Regions from separate parts of the Bradyrhizobium sp. USDA 4532 genome, predicted to be linked through region 1. Evidence: predicted binding sites of a transcription regulator. Region 1 holds the regulator's gene; each other region holds the start of a gene.
What was found. Region 1 encodes PhoB, which activates phosphate uptake and scavenging genes when phosphate is short. Its sites were predicted from a motif close to TGTCATNNANCTGTCAT; they were not measured.
Positions count from the first base shown of each region.

Region 2: the regulator PhoB is predicted to act here: its motif matches at 2,380-2,396, upstream of J2R76_RS09625 (DUF47 domain-containing protein).
Region 3: the regulator PhoB is predicted to act here: its motif matches at 2,068-2,084, upstream of J2R76_RS28695 (alkaline phosphatase).

Region 1 is NZ_JALJZN010000001.1:6,819,127-6,826,124, forward strand. Features, by position in the region: gene pstS (phosphate ABC transporter substrate-binding protein PstS) at 1-316, shown strand, start outside; gene pstC (phosphate ABC transporter permease subunit PstC) at 546-1,535, shown strand; gene pstA (phosphate ABC transporter permease PstA) at 1,540-2,385, shown strand; gene pstB (phosphate ABC transporter ATP-binding protein PstB) at 2,382-3,200, shown strand; gene phoU (phosphate signaling complex protein PhoU) at 3,307-4,023, shown strand; gene phoB (phosphate regulon transcriptional regulator PhoB) at 4,169-4,879, shown strand; gene J2R76_RS31360 (GcrA family cell cycle regulator) at 5,120-5,632, opposite strand; gene J2R76_RS31365 (aspartate aminotransferase family protein) at 6,120-6,998, shown strand, end outside.
Region 2 is NZ_JALJZN010000001.1:1,980,973-1,987,970, forward strand. Features, by position in the region: gene J2R76_RS09610 (peptide chain release factor 3) at 1-63, opposite strand, end outside; gene sugE (quaternary ammonium compound efflux SMR transporter SugE) at 217-531, shown strand; gene J2R76_RS09620 (inorganic phosphate transporter) at 592-1,596, opposite strand; gene J2R76_RS09625 (DUF47 domain-containing protein) at 1,696-2,340, opposite strand; gene J2R76_RS09630 (branched-chain amino acid ABC transporter permease) at 2,486-3,454, opposite strand; gene J2R76_RS09635 (branched-chain amino acid ABC transporter permease) at 3,456-4,319, opposite strand; gene J2R76_RS09640 (ABC transporter substrate-binding protein) at 4,384-5,613, opposite strand; gene J2R76_RS09645 (ABC transporter ATP-binding protein) at 5,654-6,397, opposite strand; gene J2R76_RS09650 (ABC transporter ATP-binding protein) at 6,390-6,998, opposite strand, start outside.
Region 3 is NZ_JALJZN010000001.1:6,218,311-6,225,308, forward strand. Features, by position in the region: gene J2R76_RS28680 (IS30 family transposase) at 1-993, shown strand, start outside; gene J2R76_RS28685 (TetR/AcrR family transcriptional regulator) at 980-1,567, opposite strand; gene J2R76_RS28690 (polyketide cyclase) at 1,664-2,029, shown strand; gene J2R76_RS28695 (alkaline phosphatase) at 2,142-3,899, shown strand; gene J2R76_RS28700 (OmpA family protein) at 4,164-6,500, opposite strand; gene J2R76_RS28705 (hypothetical protein) at 6,688-6,963, opposite strand.

The sequences.
Region 1 (6,998 bases):
GGCCGGCAAGACCGTGCAGCCGACCATGGCTGCCTTCCAGGCTGCCGCCTCGAATGCCGACTGGGCCAAGGCTCCCGGCTACTACGTGATCCTGACCGACCAGCCGGGCGAAGCCTCCTGGCCGATCACCGCGGCGACCTTCATCCTGATGCACAAGGACTCGACCGACAAGGCGGCCTCGCAGGAAGCGCTCAAGTTCTTCAAGTACGCCTTCGAGAAGGGCGACAAGGCGGCCGAAGAGCTCGACTACATCCCGATGCCGGACTCGGTCGTCAAGCTGATCGAGAAGACCTGGTCGTCGGACATCAAGAGCTAAGTCCGACGCTGCGACAGGGCCTGTGCCGACTCGATCGCGGCACAGGTCGAGCGACCAAGACCCGGTCTCCATCACTGCGGCAACAAGCGCGGGATCGAGGCCGGGGTTCGCGCCTCAAGGGGCGTGGCTGGAACGACGGCGCCCGGCCAAATGCGTCAGTGAAGATCGCTTCGGGGCGTAGCGGTTTGCGTGGCTTTTGCATACTAAAGAGGGGATTGGCGTGGCAGACATGGCTGTTCAGAGCGATGTGATGGAAGCCGCGGGACCTTACGATCGCGCCAAGGCCCTCAGCGCCTTCAAGCTCGGTGACCTCACCTTCTATTGGATCACCCGCATCTCGGCGATTTCGGTTCTGTTGATCCTCGGCGGCATCATCCTGTCGCTGATCGTCGGCGCCTGGCCGGCGATGAAGGAATACGGCATCGCCTTCCTCTGGACGCAGCGCTGGGCACCCTCGGCCGATCCGCCGGTGCTCGGCGCGCTCGGCCCGATCTACGGCACCCTGATCACCTCGGTCATCGCGATGCTGATCGCCATTCCGGTCGGCATCGGCATCGCCGTGTTCCTCACCGAGCTCTGCCCGCAAATGCTGCGCCGCCCGATCGGCATCGCGATCGAGCTGCTCGCCGGCATCCCCTCGATCATCTACGGCATGTGGGGCTTCTTCGTGCTCGGCCCGTTCCTGGCCAACACGTTCCAGCCCTTCATGATCCGGATCTTCGAGGGCGTCCCGGTGCTGGGCGCGGTGTTCGCAGGCCCGCCGTCCTATCTCAGCCTGTTCAACGCCGCGCTGATCCTTGCGATCATGGTGCTGCCCTTCATCACCGCGATCTCGGTCGACGTGTTCAAGACCGTGCCGCCGGTGCTGAAAGAGGCCGCCTACGGCATGGGCTGCACCACCTGGGAAGTCGTCCGCAGCGTCGTGATCCCCTACACCCGCGTCGGCGTGATCGGCGGCATCATGCTGGCGCTCGGCCGCGCCCTCGGCGAGACCATGGCGGTGACCTTCATCATCGGCAACTCGTTCCGGATCTCGTCGTCGATCTTCGCGCCGGGCACCACGATCTCGGCGGCGATCGCCAGCGAATTCGCCGAGAGCGACGGCCTGCACCAGTCCGGCCTGATCCTGCTCGGCCTGCTGTTGTTCGTGCTGACCTTCTTCGTGCTCGCCGGCGCGCGGCTGATGCTGATGCGGCTTGAAAAGAAGGCGGGGAAGTAACGCCATGAACCCGATCTACAAATCCCGCCGCCGCAGCGACATCGTCATCCGCGCACTCTGTGTCGGCGCGGCGCTGTTCGGCGTTACCTGGCTGGCGCTGATCCTGATCACGCTGCTCTATAACGGCCTTGCCGGCCTCAGCGTGCAGCTGTTCACCCAGAACACGCCGCCGCCCGGCTCGACCGAAGGCGGCTTGCTCAACGCCATCGTCGGCTCGGTCATCATGACCGTGATCGGCGTCGGCATCGGCGCGCCGCTTGGCCTGTTCGCCGGCACCTACCTCGCCGAATACGGCAAGCACGACAAGCTGACCTCGGTGATCCGCTTCATCAACGACATCCTGCTCAGCGCGCCCTCGATCATCATCGGCCTGTTCATCTATGGTGCGGTGGTGGTGCCGATGCGCGGCTTCTCGGCGATCGCAGGCAGCCTTGCGCTCGCGGTGATCGTGATCCCGGTCGTGCTGCGCACCACCGAGGACATGCTGCTCTTGGTGCCCAATCCGCTGCGCGAGGCCGCCTCCGCGCTCGGCCTGCCGCGTTCGCTGGTGATCAAGCGGATCGCTTATCGTGCCGCGCGATCGGGTCTGATCACCGGTGTGCTGCTGGCGACCGCCCGCGTCGCCGGCGAGACCGCGCCGCTGCTGTTCACCGCGCTGTCGAACCAGTTCTTCAGCCTGGATCTGACCAAGACGATGGCCAACCTGCCAGTGACCATCAACAACTTCGTGCAGAGCCCCTACGCCTACTGGAAAGAGCTGGCGTGGAGCGGCGCGCTGCTCATCACATTCACCGTGCTCGCGTTGAATATCGGCGCGCGTATCCTTGGTGCCGAAAGGGCCGCAAAATGACCGAGCTTTCCGTCTCCACGACTGCCGCAGGCCACATTCCCCAGGTTCCGCTGCCGGAAGCGCCGCCGAAAGTCACGGTGCGCAACCTCAACTTCTATTACGGCGAGCACCACGCGCTGAAGAACATCAACCTGGCGCTCGGCACCAACCGCGTCACGGCGTTCATCGGCCCGTCCGGCTGCGGCAAGTCGACCCTGCTGCGCATTTTCAACCGGATGTACGACCTGTATCCGGGTCAGCGCGCGGTCGGCCAGCTGATGCTGGACCAGACCAACATTCTCGACCCCAAGCTCGACCTCAACTTGCTGCGCGCGCGGGTCGGCATGGTGTTCCAGAAGCCGACGCCGTTCCCGATGACGATCTACGAGAACATCGCCTTCGGCATCCGCCTCTATGAGAAGATCTCGAAGTCCGAGATGGACGACCGGGTCGAGAAGGCGCTGCGCGGCGGCGCGCTGTGGAACGAGGTCAAGGACAAGCTGAACGCCTCCGGCCTGTCGCTCTCCGGCGGCCAGCAGCAGCGCCTGTGCATCGCGCGCACCGTGGCGGTGCGTCCCGAGGTGATCCTGTTCGACGAGCCGTGCTCGGCGCTCGACCCGATCTCGACCGCCAAGGTCGAGGAGCTGATCCAGGAGCTCTCCGAGGACTACACGATCGCGATCGTCACCCACAACATGCAGCAGGCGGCGCGCGTCTCCGATAAGACCGCCTTCATGTATCTCGGCGAGCTGATCGAGTTCGACGACACCAACAAGATATTCACCTCACCGAGCGATCGGCGCACCCAGGACTACATCACCGGCCGGTTCGGTTGACCGGCGCATGATCCGGAAAAGTGGAAACCGGTTTTCCGATCAGGTCATGCTAAAATTCAGGACACGAAACCATGATCCCCGGGATCATGGTTGAGGGAGACAAGCGATGGCTTCTGAACATACCGCCAAGGCATTCGACAGCGACCTGCAGGAGTTGACTCGCCTGGTCGCCGAGATGGGCGGCCTGGTCGAACGGATGATTACCGAGTCGGTCGACGCGCTGATCCGTCGCGACGTCGCGCTCGGCAAGCGCGTGGTCGCCGCCGACATCGAGATCGACAATCTGCAGCGCAACATCGAAGAGCGGGCGGTGCTGACGATCGCCCGCCGCCAGCCGATGGCGATCGATCTGCGTGAGATCGTCAGCGCGATGCGCGTCGCCACCGACCTCGAGCGGATCGGCGACCTCGCCAAGAACATGGGCAAGCGCGTCGCGGCGCTGGAGAGCGATTTCCAGCCGCTGAAGCTGATCCGCGGCCTCGAGCACATGACCGACCTCGTGCTGTCGCAGGTCAAGTCGGTGCTCGACGCCTATGCCGCGCACGACCTGCCGGCGGCGATGAACGTCTGGAAGGGCGACGAGGAGGTCGATGCGATCTGCACCTCGCTGTTCCGCGAACTGCTCACCTACATGATGGAAGATCCGCGCAACATCTCGTTCTGCATCCATCTGATGTTCTGCGCCAAGAACATCGAGCGGATCGGCGATCACGCCACCAATATCGCCGAGACCGTGTTCTACATGATCGAGGGCCAGCAGATCACCGACAAGCGCCCGAAGGGCGACATGACCACTTTTGCCACCACGGTGCCGGGCAACTGAGGCATGATCGGCAAGCACGGAACCGGCAAGAGCGAAACTGGATGATCCTCGCGACAAATCGTTTCCGCGGGGACTATGCTCAAGGAAGTAAGCGTTTCGGTTTGCGTCTGGGCAACGGATCACCACAGAGAAAGAACTTAAACCGATGAGCGCACGCATTCTGGTAGTCGAAGACGAGGAAGCGCTGACGACGCTGTTGCGCTACAATCTCGATGCGGAAGGCTACGATGTCGAGACGGTGGGGCGCGGCGACGATGCGGATACAAGGCTGAAGGAGCGCGTTCCCGACCTCGTGGTGCTGGACTGGATGCTGCCGGGCCTGTCCGGCATCGAACTGTGCCGCCGCCTGCGGGCGCGGCCCGAGACCAAGCAGCTTCCGATCATCATGCTGACCGCGCGCGGCGAGGAAAGCGAGCGCGTGCGCGGGCTTGCCACCGGCGCGGACGATTACATCGTCAAGCCGTTCTCGGTGCCGGAGCTGCTGGCGCGGGTGAAGGGCCTGTTGCGCCGCGCCAGCCCGGAGCGGCTTGCGACCGTGCTGACCTACGGCGACATCGAGCTCGACCGCGAGAAGCGCCGCGTGGCGCGCTCGGGCCGTCCGATCGATCTCGGGCCGACCGAGTATCGCCTGCTCGAATTCTTCCTTGAGCATCCCGGCCGCGTGTTCAGCCGCGAGCAATTGCTCGACAGCGTCTGGGGCCGCGACATCTACATCGATGAGCGCACCGTCGACGTGCATATCGGCCGCCTGCGCAAGCTGCTCAATCCGGGCCGCGAGCAGGATCCGATCCGCACTGTGCGCGGCGCCGGCTACGCGCTCGACGACCGCTTTGCCAAGGCCGAGCCGCAGCCGTAACGGCCATGCGGCATTCATAAACCGCAACACGGCGTCGTCCCGGCGAAACCCGGGACCCATACGCTGCGGCCAGCGCAATCGGCACGCGGCCAGACGGCTTTCTAACAACACCCATTCGTGGTTATGGGTCCCGGCCTGCGCCGGGACGACGCTGGTGATATAGCCGGGCTGGGTCACACAAAAAAATCCCCGCTTTCGCGGGGATTTGTCTTTGAGGTCTTCCGTCGTTTTCCCGAGTGCTCACTTGATCTGCGGTTTCGCCGACGGCCGGCGGCGATCGGCGGCGGGCTGGTAGGCGACGCGCGAGTGATGCGCGCAATAGGGCAGGCCGCCGAGCGCTTTGCCGCCGCAGAAGAAGAATTCCGGGCTCGAGGGATCGCCGACCGGCCAGTGACAGGTGGCCTCGTTGAGCTCGAGCAGCGACAGCCGCTGGCTCATCGGCACCACATTGTCGTAGGAGATCGGATCGGGCTCCATCTCGGCCTCGAAGGCGTGCGCCAGCGCGGTGTTGCCGCGCGAGACCGGGCGCGCCACCCGCATCATGTGCTGGGCGGGGCGGGCCTTGCGCTGCCGCGGCGCGGCCGTGGAGGGTGCCTTGGCGCGGCCGGAGAGGCCGAGCCGATGCACTTTGCCGATCACGGCGTTTCGCGTCACATTGCCAAGTTCCGCCGCGATCTGGCTGGCCGACAGGCCGGACTCCCAGAGCTTCTTCAGCTGCTCGACGCGATCGTCGGACCAGGTCAATACAGTCATCGCATTCTTCCCTTCGCGTAGCGCCGGCCAATCATTGGAGCGGCGCTGCGAGCCAATCTGGACAAATATCCCTGCGGCCAGAATCCCTTAGCCCTCGCCGGGCACGGTGTTGCGCCCGAACGTTTACGCGAGACACAAAGGCTACTTAGAGGGTCCAGTACCGCCGCACGAGATGTCGTACCCGACAGGCCAAACGCTACAATATGGCGTGACTCTGGCGCAAGAGTCCGCGGTCGTGCGTCCACATGTTCCCACACAGTTAAGCATCGCGATGAGGCTTTTCCACCGCACCGGAATGCTCCGGATTGCGCTCGTTTCGCATTGCAGGAAGGCCACTTCGTGGCGATTGACACTTACCGACCGCAGCATAGAATGCCCGCCACGTGCCGCCCGCAAAGGCGGCCGTTTTGTTTTCCGAAGCTGGCCGTTGCTGCGCTGGCGTCAAGGCGCGCGGCAATTGTCGGCTTAAAAACCGTCAGTGATCGTCATGACCAACGCTGCCACGTCGCATCTGCTCCCCGTCTTCGCCAGGGTCGATCTCGGTTTCGAGCGCGGTGAGGGCGCCTGGCTGATCGCAACCAACGGCGACCGCTATCTCGATTTCACCTCGGGCGTCGCGGTCAACGCGCTCGGGCACGCGCATCCGCATCTCGTCAAGGCGCTGCAGGAACAGGCGACCAAGCTCTGGCACATGTCGAACCTGTTCAAGAGCCCGGACGGCGAGGTGCTTGCCGCGCGGCTGTGCGAGCAGAGCTTTGCCGACTTCGTGTTCTTCTGCAATTCCGGCGCGGAAGCGATGGAGGGCGTGATCAAGCTGGTCCGCCACTATCACTTCTCCAAGGGCCATGGCGAGCGCTACCGCATCATCACCTTCGAGGGCGCCTTCCACGGCCGCACGCTGGGCACGCTGGCGGCGACCGGCTCGGCGAAATATCTCGAGGGCTTCGGCCCGCCGATGGACGGCTTCGACCAGGTGCCGCATGGCGACATCGACGCGGTGAAGAAGGCGATCGGTCCGCACACCGCCGGCATCCTGATCGAGCCGGTGCAGGGCGAGGGCGGCGTGCGCTCGGCGCCACAGGCGTTCTTCAAGGCACTGCGCGCGCTGTGCGACGAGCACGGCCTGCTGCTCGCCTTCGACGAGGTGCAGACCGGCATGGGCCGAACCGGCGAGCTGTTCGCCTACAAGCGCACCGGCGTCACGCCGGACGTGATGTCGCTGGCCAAGGCGCTCGGGGGCGGTTTCCCGATCGGCGCGGTGCTGGCGACCGCGCAAGCCGCGGCCGGCATGGCGCCCGGCTCGCACGGCTCGACCTTCGGCGGCAATCCGCTCGCGGTCGCCGCCGCCAATGCCGTGCTCGACGTC
Region 2 (6,998 bases), 4.8 Mb from region 1:
CGCCACTTCCTCTGAAAGCGGCGAGCGGGACGGCGATTCGGCTGAAACTGAAATGTCGGACATGGCGGGGCATTTGGCAGGGAAAACGGGCGCAATCAAGGGCGTTTTGTCGCAATGCGGAACGCCCGCACCATCCCCATATGGGCACCGGAAGGACGACCTTCTCCTCACCATACCATTCGCGGGGACGACCCTGCCTTATCTGGAGGGTTCGTGATGGCTTGGACCATTCTGTTCACCGCTGGCCTGCTCGAGATCGGCTGGGCGATCGGGCTGAAATATACCGAAGGTTTCTCGCGGCTGGTGCCGTCGGTGCTGACGCTGGCGGCGATGGCCGGCAGCGTGATCCTGCTCGGCCTCGCGCTGAAGACGCTGCCGATTGGAACCGCCTATGCGGTCTGGACCGGGATCGGCGCGGTCGGCACCGCGGCGCTCGGCATCATCCTGCTCGGCGAACCCGCGACCGCGATGCGGCTTGCCAGCATCGGACTGATCGTTGCCGGCATCGTCGGGCTGAAGCTGGTCGGCTGATTACTCCTTTTTGGGACGCATTTTCTTAACGCGAACCGGCTTCCACTTCGCTCGAAAACGCTACTTCAGAATCTGCACCGCCCAATAGCTCGCGGCAGCGACCGCGGCCGACGCCGGGATCGTGATCACCCAGGCGTAGACGATCGAGCTCGCCACATTCCAGCGCACGGCGGAAAGCCGCCGTGCGGCGCCGACGCCGACGATGGCGCCCGTGATGGTGTGCGTGGTCGATACGGGAACCCCGAGATAGGTCGCCATGAACAGCGTCACGGCGCCGCCGGTTTCGGCGCAGAAACCCTGCATCGGCGTCAGCTTGGTGATCCGCAGCCCCATGGTGCGGACGATCCGCCAGCCGCCCATCAGGGTACCCAGCGCCATCGCGCCCTGGCAGGCCAGCACCACCCAGAACGGAATTTCGAAGGTGTCGCCGAGATGGCCCTGCGAATAGAGCAGCACGGCGATGATGCCCATGGTCTTTTGCGCGTCGTTGCCGCCATGGCCGAGCGAATAGAGCGACGCCGAGGCGAATTGCAGGATGCGGAATGCGCGATCGACCGCGAACGGCGTCGAGCGCACCGAGAGCCAGGACACGATCGCGACCAGCACCAGCGCCAGCAGGAAGCCGACCAGCGGCGACAGCACGATCGCGAGCAAGGTCTTGGAGAGCCCGCTCCACACCGCCGCCGAAATCCCCGCCTTCGCCATGCCGGCGCCGACCAGGCCGCCGATCAGCGCGTGCGAGCTCGACGACGGAATGCCCAGCGCCCAGGTGATCACGTTCCAGACGATCGCGCCGACCAATGCTGCGAAGATCACGGTCGCATCCACCACCGACGGCTCGATGATCCCGGTGCCGATCGTGTTGGCAACGTGCAGGCCGAACACCAGGAACGCGAGGAAGTTGAAGAACGCCGCCCAGAACACCGCATATTGCGGCCGCAGCACGCGGGTCGAGACGATGGTCGCAATCGAGTTCGCGGCGTCGTGCAGGCCGTTCAGGAAGTCGAACAGCAGCGCGACCGCGATCAGGATGGTCAGAATTGGAAGACCCAGCGTGGCGTCCACGTGATGCCCCACTCTATTGTGCTTTGTTGAGCATGACCGCCGCGCAAACGCTTCGCGTTTGTCGCAGGGAAAACCGCATCACACTTTTCCGGATCATGCTCAGACTTGCTCGATCACGATCGAGTTGATCTCGTTCGCCACGTCGTCGAAACGGTCGGCCACTTTCTCGAGATGGTCGTAGATCTCCGCGCCGACGATGTAGTCCATCGTGTTGGCGTCGCGGTGCTTCAGGAACAGCTCCTTGAGCCCGATATCCTGGAGATCGTCGACCCGGCCCTCGAGCTTGGTCAGTTCCTCGGTGATCTGGGTCAGCATCGAGACGTTGTGGCCGATCGACTGCAACAGGGGCAGCGCGCGGCCGACCAGATTGGCGCATTCGACGATCAGGCCGCCCATCTCGCGCATCGGCGGCTCGAACTCGCGCACCTCGAACAGCATGACCGCCTTTGCGGTCGCCTGCATCTGGTCGACCGCGTCGTCCATCGAGGTGATCAGGTTCTTGATATCGCCACGATCGAACGGGGTGATGAAGGTGCGGCGAACCGCGGTCAGGACCTCGCGGGTGACGCTATCGGCGTCGTTCTCGAACTGATTGACGCGCTGGCAAAAGACCGGAGTCTCCTCCCCGCCCTTCAGCATGTCCTGCAACGCCAATGCGCATTGCACGGAGGTCCGGGCGTGTCGGGCGAACAGGTCGAAAAACCGCTCTTCCTTGGGCAGGAAGGCGCGAAACCAGCGCAGCATGTCTCAGTTCCATCATTCCGGGACAGCCCTTTTAGCGACTGTCACAGAACTGTCATAGAGCATCTGGCGGGGAAAGCATCGGGATCGACCGCCCGAGCGGGCGGTCGTCCACCGCTATGTCGGCCGAAAGTCGCCGGGACCTGCCCTACAGCGACCGCCGCAACAAATGGGCCAGCTCACCGACCAGGCCACGCCGGAACAGCAGCACGCAGGCCACGAAGATCACGCCCTGGATCACCGTCACCCACTGGCCGAAACCGGCGAGATATTGCTGCATGGCGATGATCACGAAGGCGCCGACCACCGGGCCGAAGATGGTGCCGAGACCGCCGACCAGCGTCATGAGCACGATTTCACCGGACATCGACCAGTGCACGTCGGTGAGCGAGGCATTCTGCGCCACGAACACCTTCAGCGAGCCGGCAAAGCCCGCCAGCGTGCCCGACAGGATGAAGGCGAGCAGCTTGTACTGGTCGGTCTTGTAGCCAAGCGAAATCGCCCGCGGCTCGTTTTCGCGGATCGACTTCAGCACCTCGCCGAACGGCGAGTTGATGGTGCGGTAGATCAGCAGGAACCCGGCGAGGAAGCCGACCAGCACGACATAGTAAAGCACCAGCGGCTTCGAGAGATCGAAGATGCCGAGCAGGTGGCCTTGCGGAATGCCCTGGATGCCGTCTTCACCATGGGTGAACGGCGCCTGCAAATAGAGGAAGTAAAGCAGCTGCGACAGCGCCAGCGTGATCATCGAGAAATAGATGCCCTGCCGCTTGATCGAGATGTAGCCGGTGACCAGGCCGAGCAAGGCCGCGGCCGCGGTGCCGACCAGGATGCCGAGCTCCGGCGTCAGCCCCCACACCTTCAGCGCGTGGGCCGAGACGTAGCCGGCGGTGCCGAGGAACATCGCGTGGCCGAACGACAGCAGGCCGCCATAGCCGATCAGGAGGTTGAAGGCGCAGGCGAGCAGCGCGAAGCACAGCGCCTGCATGACGAAGAACGGATAGATCCCCGTCCACGGCACGATCGCCAGCAGCAGCGCCATCGCGGCGAATACGATCATCTCGTCGCGCATCGCGCGCGGCGTGATCGGAAGTGTATCGTCGGTCAATGCTGACATATCAAGCCGCCCGTCCCGTCAGTCCCGTTGGCTTCACCAGCAACACCACCACCATCAGGACAAACACCACGGTGTTGGAGGCCTCGGGATAAAAATACTTGGTCAGTCCCTCGATCACGCCGAGCGCGAAGCCGGTGATGATCGAGCCCATGATCGAGCCCATGCCGCCGATCACGACCACCGCGAACACCACGATGATGAGATCGGCGCCCATCAGCGGGCGGACCTGGTTGATCGGCGCCGACAGCACGCCGGCAAGCGCGGCAAGACCGACGCCGAGCCCGTAGGTCAGCGTGATCATGCGCGGCACGTTGATGCCGAACGCGCGCACCAGCGTCGGGTTCTCGGTCGCGGCGCGCAGGTAGGCGCCGAGCTGCGTCTTCTCGATCAGGAACCAGGTGGCAAGGCACACCACGAGCGAGAAGATGACGACCCAGCCGCGATAGATCGGCAGGAACATGAAGCCGAGATTGACGCCGCCCTTGAGCTGATCCGGGATCGAGTAAGGCAGGCCCGAGGACCCGAAATAGTTCTGGAACACGCCCTGCACGATCAGCGCGATGCCGAAGGTCAGCAGCAATCCGTAGAGATGATCGAGGCCGGTCAGCCATTGCAGCATGGTCCGCTCGAGGATCATGCCGAAGATGCCGACCACGACGGGTGCGATGATCAGCGCCCACCAGTAATTGATGCCGCCCAGGTTGAGCAGGAAATACGCCACGAAGGCGCCCATCATGTATAGCGCGCCATGCGCGAAATTGATGATGTTGAGCATGCCGAAGATGACGGCGAGCCCCAGACTGAGCAGCGCGTAGAACGAGCCGTTGATCAGTCCCACCAGAAGCTGTGCGTACAGAGCCTGCATCGAATGAGCTTTCGCTAGATAGATGAAGCCCGCCGGCCACGCGCATGGCCGGCGGGCATGATCGTCACTTCTTCAGAAGCGCGCAGGCGCTCTTGTCGAGCGGCGTGAAGGCCTGGTTGCCCGGCACGGTGCCGACCAGCTTGTAGAAGTCCCACGGTCCCTTGGACTCCGAGGGCTTCTTCACTTCGAACAGATAGGCATCGTGGGTGACGCGGCCGTTGGCCTCGACCTCGCCCTTGCCGAACAGCGGATCGTCGGTCGGGATCGTCTTCATCTTCGCGACCACCTTGGCGCCGTCATGCGGATTGCCACCGAGCGCTTCCAGCGCCTTGAAGTAATGCATGAGGCCCGCATAGACGCCGGCCTGCACCATGGTCGGGGGCGCGCTGTTCTTCATCCGGTCCGAGAAGCGCTTGGAGAAGGCACGGGTCTTGTCGTTGAGGTCCCAGTAGAACGTCTCGGTGAAGTTGAGGCCCTGCGCGGTCTCGAGCCCGATCGCCTTGACGTCGGTGAGGAACAGCAGCAGCGCCGCGAGCTTCTGGCCGCCCTTGACGATGCCGAACTCGGCCGCCTGCTTGATGGAGTTGGTGGTGTCGCCGCCGGCATTGGCGAGGCCGATGATCTTGGCCTTGGAAGCCTGCGCCTGCAGCAGGAAGGAGGAGAAGTCAGCGGTGTTGAGCGGATGCTTGACGCCGCCGACCACCTTGCCGCCATTGGCGGTGACGACGGATGTGGTGTCGCGCTCGAGCGCGGCGCCGAACGCGTAATCCGCGGTGAGGAAGAACCAGGTGTCCCCGCCCGCCTTCACCAGCGCCTGGCCGGTGGCGTGGGCGAGCATGTAGGTGTCGTAGGTCCAGTGCACGGTATTCGGCGAGCACTGCGCGTTGGTGAGATCCGAGGTGGCGGCGCCTGAATTGATGTAGACGCCGTTCTTTTCCTTCACGACGTTGTTGACCGCGAGCGCGACGCCGGAATTCGGCACGTCGACGATGGTGTCGACCTTGTCGACGTCGAACCACTGGCGGGCGATGGTGGTGCCGATATCGGGCTTGTTCTGGTGATCGCCGGAGATCAGGTCGATGGTCCAGCCCTTGGCCTTGAGGCCGGAGTCCTCGATCGCCATCTGCGCCGCCAGCGTCGAGCCGGGGCCGGCGAGATCCGCGTAGAGGCCGGACTGGTCCGACAGCGCGCCGATCTTGACCGCCTTGTCGAGCTTTTCCTGGGCGGAGGCGACGCTTGCGGCGGACAGCACCATCGCGGTGCCGAGCAAGAGCGCCGAAATCTTGTTCTTCATGTCGTATTCCCTCGTCCTAAATTTTCTGGTTCTGGCGATATCAGACACCGAGATAGGTATGGAGCTTGTCCATGTTGGCCGACAGCTCGGAATTCGCGAAGCCGTCGATCACCTTGCCGTGCTCGACAATGTAATAGCGGTCCGCAACGGTCGAGGCGAAACGGAAATTCTGCTCGACCAACAGGATCGTGAATCCCTGCGACTTCAGGCGCGCAATGGTGTGCCCGATCTGCTGGATGATGACCGGCGCCAACCCTTCGGTCGGCTCGTCCAGCATCAGGAAGCGCGCGCCGGTGCGCAGGATGCGCGCAATCGCCAGCATCTGCTGCTCGCCGCCCGAGAGCTTGGTGCCCTGGCTGGTGAGGCGCTCCTTCAGGTTGGGAAACAGCGTGAAGATCTGGTCGAGCGGCAGGCCGCCCGGGCGCACCACCGGCGGCAGCAGCAGGTTCTCGCGCACGTCGAGGCTGGCGAAAATGCCGCGCTCCTCGGGACAGAATGCGATGCCGAGCCGCGCGATTTTGTCCGAGGTGGCGCGGATGATTTCCTGATTGTCGAAGCGGATCGAGCCGGAGCGCTTGTTGATGACGCCCATCACCGACTTCAACGTGGTGGTCTTGCCGGCGCCGTTGCGGCCGAGCAGCGTCACCACCTCGCCGGCCTTCACGTTGAAATTGATGCCGTGAAGGATGTGGGATTCGCCGTACCAGGCCTGCAGATCCTTGACCGTCAGCACGTCGGCGCCGGCCGCAGCGACGGGCTTCTCCGCCAGTTTTGCCTCAGCCATGACCCGCTCCCAGATAGGCTTCCTTCACGCGCTCGTCCTTGGAGAGGTCGGCGTAGTTGCCCTCCGCCAGCACCTGCCCGCGCGTCAGCACCGTGATGATGTCGGAGAGGTTGGCCACCACCGAGAGGTTATGTTCGACCATCAGGATGGTGTATTTCGCGGAGATCCGCTTGATCAGCGCCGCGATCTTGTCGATGTCCTCGTGGCCCATGCCGGCCATCGGCTCGTCGAGCAGCATCATCTCGGGGTCGAGCGCGAGCGTCGTTGCAATTTCAAGTGCGCGCTTGCGGCCGTACGGCATCTCCACCGCCGGCGTGTTGGCGAATTCGCTCAAGCCGACGTCGTTCAGGAGCTCGTGGGCGCGCGGATTGAAGCGGTCGAGCACGCTTTTCGAGCGCCAGAAATCGAACGACGAACCGTGCTGCCGCTGCAGCGCCACGCGAACGTTCTCGAGCGCGGTCAGATGCGGAAATACCGCCGAAATCTGAAACGAACGGACCAGCCCGAGGCGCGCCACGTCGGCCGGCGGCATCGCGGTGATGTCGTGGCCCTTGTAGCGAATCTGGCCTGCCGACGGCTTCAGGAATTTGGTCAGCAGATT
Region 3 (6,998 bases), 600 kb from region 1:
GCCTGCCGATCGGCCAATGGCAGCTCGGTCCGGCAAATCGCGGCAGCTCTGGATCGCTCGCCATCAACGATCTCTCGGGAACTGAGGCGCAATCGGGGGAGCCAGGTCGGCTACAAGCCGAGCTATGCCCAGCACCAGATGCGAGCGCGGCGCTGGACGGGCGGACGCCTCGAACGGGAGCCCGGCCTGCGCCGCGCGGTGTTGCAACGCCTTCGCCGCGGCTGGTCGCCCGAGCAGGTCGCTGGCCGGCTGGCCCGCGAGTACGGGCGCAAGGTGATCTCCCACGAGACCATCTACCGCTTCATCTATCGCCAACTCAGGCGCACCACGGACTTCAACTGGCGGCGCTATCTGCCGCGCGCCAAGAGCAAGCGCGGCTGCCGCGGCAAGCGGGGCGGCAGCCCCGCAAGCTTCATCGAAGGCCGTGTATCCTTGGCAAATCGGCCGCTCGAAGCGGCCGACCGCAGCGTGCCCGGACACTGGGAGGCCGACCTGATGATGTTCTCGAAATACGGTCAGGCCGTGCTGACCGTGCACGAACGCACCTCGCGGCTGCTGCTCGGCATCCGCCTTGCCAGCAAGGTCGCGCGCGGTGTCGCCCGCCATCTCGTGGGCTTCTTCGCGCCCCTTCCACAAGAGCTGCGCCAGAGCGTTACCTTCGACAACGGCACCGAGTTCGCCGGTCACCTGGCGCTGCACCGCCTCTCGATCGCGACCTTCTTCTGCGATCCCCATGCCCCCTGGCAGAAGGGTGGCATCGAGAACGCCATCGGCAGGATGCGCCGCTTTATTCCCCGCAAGACGGATCTTCTAACCCTCTCGACCGCCAAGTTCCGCCAGTTCATCGCCGCCTACAACAACACCCCGCGCAAATGCCTTGACTACCGCACGCCTGCCGAGTCCTTTGCTCAAGTGTTGCACTTCGAATGTGAATCCACCTCCCGGCCTTCGCCGGGACGACGTGGGGAGAGAGGCCTGCCTACTTCACCCTGAGCGCATCCAGCAGCGAGCGGAACGCGCGCGCGTAATCGGTGCCGGTCTTGCCGATATCCGGCCCCGCGGAGACCGCAACCGCGGCTTCCGTCACCGCGCCGAGCAGCAGCCGCGCCAGCGGCTCGATCGGCTGCTTGGCGATCACGCCGGCATCCATCGCGGCGGCCAGCGCGCGCGGAAACTTGCCGCCGAAATGCTTGGCGTCGATCTCGCGCCAGCGTTCCCAGCCGAGCACGGCGGGGCCGTCGCGCAAGATGATCTGGCCGGTCGGGCCTTTCGAGCACGCCGCGAAATAGCCCTGCGTGCCCGCCGCCATCGCCGCCAGCGGATCGTTCTCGGCGCGCGAGATGCGGTCGAGATCGGCAACAAGGTCGATCGACACCTGCTCGAACACCGCCTCGAACACCGCCTCCTTGGTCGCGAAGTGATGATAGACCGCGCCCTTGGCGACACGCGCGCCGGCGGCGATGTCGTCCATCGTCGCAGCGGCGAAGCCGCGCTCGCCAAAAATGCGCCGCGCCGCCTTGACGATGGCGGCTCTGGTTTTCTCGCGCCGTTCGGCCTGGGTTGCCATGGCGCATCTCTAGCCCAGTTCCAGACGCAAGCCAATTGACTTACCGACTACCAGTCGATAAATACCGACTATAAGTCGGTAAATGGAGAATGCTCGATGCCCTCGCTTAGGACGTTGCAAGCCTTCGCTGACACGGTCGAGTCCAACGACCATGTCGGCGCGATCAGGAACTTCTATTCAGTCGATGCCCGCACCCAGGAGAACGACGGCGAGTGGCGGGTCGGCCGCGAGGCGCTGGCGGCGCGCGAGGCGGCGGTGCTGGCCGCGGTCGCCGGCGTCAAGACCACGCGGCTCGGGCCGCTCCTGCTTGACGGCGATCATTCGGCGATCTGCTGGCGCTTCGAATTCACCGGCAAGGACGGCAGGGTCCGCAGCATGGAGGAGGTCGCCTGGCAGACCTGGCGCGGCGATGAACTCGTCGAAGAGCGCTTCTTCTACGATCCGCAGCAGATGGCGCGCTGAAATCGCGCCGGCCCTTGCGGCAATACGCCCCGGCGCCGCCTCATTGCGCCGTCATCCGCCGCCACTAGCCTCCGCCCCGATGCGCATGATGCGCAAGGGCGGAGCATCGATCATGATCAAGCGAGTTGCCGGCGTGGCCGTCACGCTGGTGTTGTCGGCAGCGCCGGCGTTCGCCCAGACGATCTATCCGATCGATCGCGCCGATATCCTCGTCGGCGCCAAATTCGACTTCAAGGTCGAGCTTCCGGAATTGGTCGATCAAGCAAAGCTCAAGGTCACGCTGAACGGCGCGGACTATGCCGCGGTGTTCGGCCAGGGCGGCACATTCACCGCGCACGAGGCCGGCCGGGAGCAGTCGGCGCTGTTGCTGCGCGATGTCTCGCTCGTCAAGCCTGGGCAGGTCGCCGTCGAAGTCAGTGACGGCACGCAGAGCCGGACCGTGAGCTGGACCGTCTACGACACCGGGGCACGCAAGGCCAGGAACGTGATCCTGTTCATCGGCGACGGGATGTCGCCGTCGCATCGCGTCGCCGCGCGAATCCTCTCCAAGGGAATCGCGAAGGGCAAGAGCCGCGGCAAGCTCGCGATCGACGACATGCCGCATATGGCGCTGGTCGCGACCGCCGGCTCGGACTCGATCATCACCGATTCGGCGAATGCCGCGAGCGCCTACGCCACCGGCCACAAGGCCGCGGTCAATGCGCTCGGCGTCTACGCCGATCGCACGCCCGATCCGCTCGACGATCCCAGGGTCGAGACCATCGCGAGTCTTGCCAAGCGGCGGGCGGGCCTCGCCGTCGGCATCGTCACCAACACCGAGGTCGAGGACGCGACCCCGGCGGCGATGGTTGCGCATACCCGCCGCCGCGCCGCCTATGACGCGATCGTCGCGCAATATTTCGACGCGAAGCCCGACGTGCTGATGGGCGGCGGCTCCGCGAACTTCCTGCCGCAATCCGCGTCCGGATCGAAACGCAAGGACGATGTCGACTATCTCGCGCGCTTCCGCGACGCCGGCTATCCGGTCGCGACGACCGCAGGCGAACTCGCCACGCTCGCGGCCAAACCGGACACCCGCCAACTGCTCGGCCTGTTCGCCGCCGGCAACATGGACGGCGCGCTCGACCGCAAGTTCCTGAGGGGCGGCGGCGTCAGGAAATTCCCCGAGCAGCCGGACCTGACCGAGCAGGTCCAGGCCGCGCTCACGGTGCTGTCGAAACACGAGGCCGGTTTCTTCCTGATGGTCGAGTCCGGCCTGATCGACAAATACGCCCATCTGCTCGACATGGAGCGCGCGGTCTACGACACCATCATGCTCGACAATGCGGTGCGGCTGGCAAAGGACTGGGCGAAAGCGCGCAACGACGACACGCTGATCCTGGTCGTGGCCGACCACAACCATCCGAACAGCCTGGTCGGCACCATCAATGACGACATGGCGGCGACACCCAACGTGCCGCTGCGCGAGCGCGTCGGTGTCTACGAGAAAGCCGGGTTCCCGAATTATCCGGCGCCGGACGCCGAAGGTTATCCGTCACGCGTCGATGTCAGCCGGCGGCTTGCAATCTTCTCCGCCAGCCTGCCAGATCACTACGAGACGTTCCGCCCGAAACTCGACGATCCGAACGAGCCGACCGTGAAGGCCGACCAGCCCGACACGTTCAAGGCCAATGACAAGTACAAGGATGTCCCCGGCGTCGTGCTGCGCTTCGGCAATCTGCCGGCGATGATCGGCGCCAGCGTGCATTCCGGCGAGGACGTCATTCTCACCGCGACGGGCCCGGGCAGCGAGCGCGTCCACGGCTCGATGGACAACACCGAGGTGTTCCGCGTGATGGTCGAGGCGCTGGGACTGGGCGAGGGGAAGTAACGAATGATGAGATTGGGTCGATCAGCATGCCCGCTGTACCTCTCCCGCTTGCGGGGGCGACGCTTCTCCAACCTCCCCTTGAAAAGGGGAGGTCGCTTTGCTCGCCAGAGCAAAGCGGGTGGGGATCTGCTCTCTCCGCAGCCACCGTCACCTGCGGCTGACCCCCATCCCGACCTTCCCCTTTCAGGGGGAAGGAGAGCAAACAAAAATGGCCGGGATCGCTCCCGGCCATTCCGTCATGTCGCGCCGGCTCAGCGCGCCGGCTCAGCGCGGCGGCGCGGCCGAGGCGGTGCCGCCGTTGAGCAGCGGGGTGATGCGGCGGACGGTGACGCGCCGGTTGATGCGGCTCGGTCCGTCGGTCTGCTCCTTCGGATATTGAGAGCCATAGCCCTGCGAGGTCAGGTTCTCAGCCGGCACACCGAACTGCTGCGTCAAGAGCTCGGCGGCGGATTGCGCACGGCGGTCCGACAGTGACAGATTGTCGGTGTCGTTGCCGGTCGCATCCGTGTGGCCCTCGATCAGGAACACCTCGCGCGGGTTGCGCTGGATGGCTCGGTTGAGGCCGTCGGCGATCACCTGCAGCCTCGCCGCCTGGTCCGGTGGGATGGTCCACGATCCGGAGTCGAAGTTGATCGTGTTGACGTCGATGCTCGGCATCTGCATGCGGACATTGGGGCTGTAGCGGATCTCGTCCAGCGAGTAGCGCCGTTCGATCCGCTGCACCGGCGGTGCCTCCATGGTCTCGTAGATCACGTCGGGCGACGCGTCCTGCGCGTCGACGATGTAGCGATCGTAGGGAATGTTGACCACGGGCGGCGGGGCGTCGACATAGAAACCACCGACTGCGCGCGGATCGCGATAGCTGTTGTCGATGATGACGACCTCGCGGCCGCCAGTATCCCTGCGGATTCGGCGCAACATCTGGCCGTCGGAGCCGACCACGGTGATGATCTCGCTGCCGTCGGGACGAACCACGACCGTCCGCGTCTCGCCGCCGATCGTCTCGGTGCGGATGTCGCGCGCGCCATAGCGGAAGCGATAGACGTCGTCGCCGCGCACATAGGCCTGGCCGCCGGGATCGCGGATGATGACGCGGTCCGGCTCGGTGTAGATGGTGCGGCCGCCTTCGACCACCTCCTGGCGCTGGCTGTGCAGGTCGGCGATGCTGCCGCCGATGATGGCGCCGGCGACCACGCCGGCACCGACGGCGGCACCGATCGCGAGCGGCTTGATGTTGTCATGGCGCGGTGGCGGCGGCAGCGGCGCTGCGACGGCAGGCGCGGCGCGGAAGGCGGGCGCAACCGTCGGCGGCGCATATTGCGCGCGGCCGGGCGGCGGCGTTGCGGCGGCCGAGCCGGGGACGACCGATGGCGCGGGCGCGCCCATCGCGGCGCCCTGGGCTGGCGATACGCCGGGCGCGACGCCCGGACGTGCTGCCGGCTGACCCGGAGCCGGGGTCGCGCCGGGCGCGCCCATTGCCGCGCCCGGGGTCGCCGGCGTTCCGGGCGGTGTCGCCGGACGTCCCTGCTGACCTGGCGCCGGTGGCGTCGGCGTCGCGCCGGGTGCCGGAGGCGTTGTTGCGGCAGGCGGGGTGCCTGGACGCGCGGGCTGTGCGCCGGCTGCCGGAGGTGTCGGCGTCGGTGTCGCACCGGGAGCTGTCGCGGCGGGCGGCGTGCCCGGTCGTGCCCCTGCTGCCGGAGGCGTTGTCGTTGCCGAAGGCGCGGGCGTTGACGTCGCCGCGGGCGGCGTGCCCGGCGGTTGCTTGGCGCCGCCAGGACGTTCACCGCGTTCGCCACCCGGACGATCGCCGGGACGGCGTTCGGCCGGCGCCGTTGTCGGAGCTCCCGGCGTTGCGGGCGTCGGTGTCGGCGTTGCCGCCGTGGGCGGGGTGCCGGGACGTGCTGCGGGCGCGGCATTCGGCGTGGCGCCGGGCGCCGGCGTCGGCGGTGTGTGCGCGGGTCCTGCGCCGGGCGGCGGCGTGCCGGGTCGCTGCGGTGCTGCGGCCGGCGGCGGTGGCGTCGGATGTGCGGGGGCGGCCGCCGGCGGTGGCGGGGTCGGCTTCGCAGGCGCTGCTGCGGGCGGCTCCGGCCGTGCCGGTGACGGCGATGGCTTCGCGGGTGCGGCCGCGGGCGGCGGCGGTGTGGGATGTGCGGGAGCAGCCGACGGCGGAGGCGTCGTCGGGCGCGCGGCAGGCGGCTCGGGCCGTGCGGGAGCCGGCGGCGGTGCCGGATGCGGTGCGGCTGCCGGAGGCGGCGTCGGCTTTGCCGGTGCAGCTGCGGGCGGCTCGGGCCGGGCAGGGGCTGGAGGCGGGGTCGGCTTCGCGGGTGCTGCGGCCGGCGGAGCGGGATGCGCGGGTGCCGCGGCGGGAGGTGGCGCCTGCGGATGCGGTGCTGCGGCCGGCGGTGCGGGACGTGCGGGAGCACCCGGCGCACCCGGCGCGCCCGGCGCCGGCCGCGCCTTCGGCTTTCCGTCAGGTCCGGTTTCTTCCTTCTGCGCCTGTGCGACGACCAGCGGCGAAGTTTGGGCGTGCGACGCTGAGGTGGCGAATTGCATCACCGTCAGCGCAGTCGTGGCAAGCAGCACGAGACGAAGCTTTGTCATTGTCTAGGAGTCCCCGGCGGAAAGTCTGGGCAGGAAAGCAAAGTGAGAACCGAACAATTCGGCAGGACGATGAACCGCCAGCCGTTAGGCCGGATTGTGGCGAGCCACGAATCATCGGCGAAGTTTATTTCGACATTATAACGGGTTGCGTGTGTGGTTGTTCACCGCGCGTTCAGAAGAAACGCGCCTACACATTTGCAATCGACGTGGAACTTGGGCGCAAGGGCGACTCACCGGCGGCGAGTCGATCTGTCGCAGGCGGCGGGCCGGACGGTCCAGGCGGTCCGCGCACCGGTGATTCGTCAGGTGTCTTGCCGGGCAACTCGTCCGGTCGCGGCGGCTCGCCGGGTTCGCGCACCGGCTCCGGAATCTCGGGGCGCGGACTGCCGGGCGGAATTCCCGGCGGCGGTTCGCTCGGTGTGCCCGGCGTCGTCGGCGGAATCTCGGGAGGCTCGATCGGCATCATATCGAGGCCCCGCGGCTGCCGCCGCCAGATCG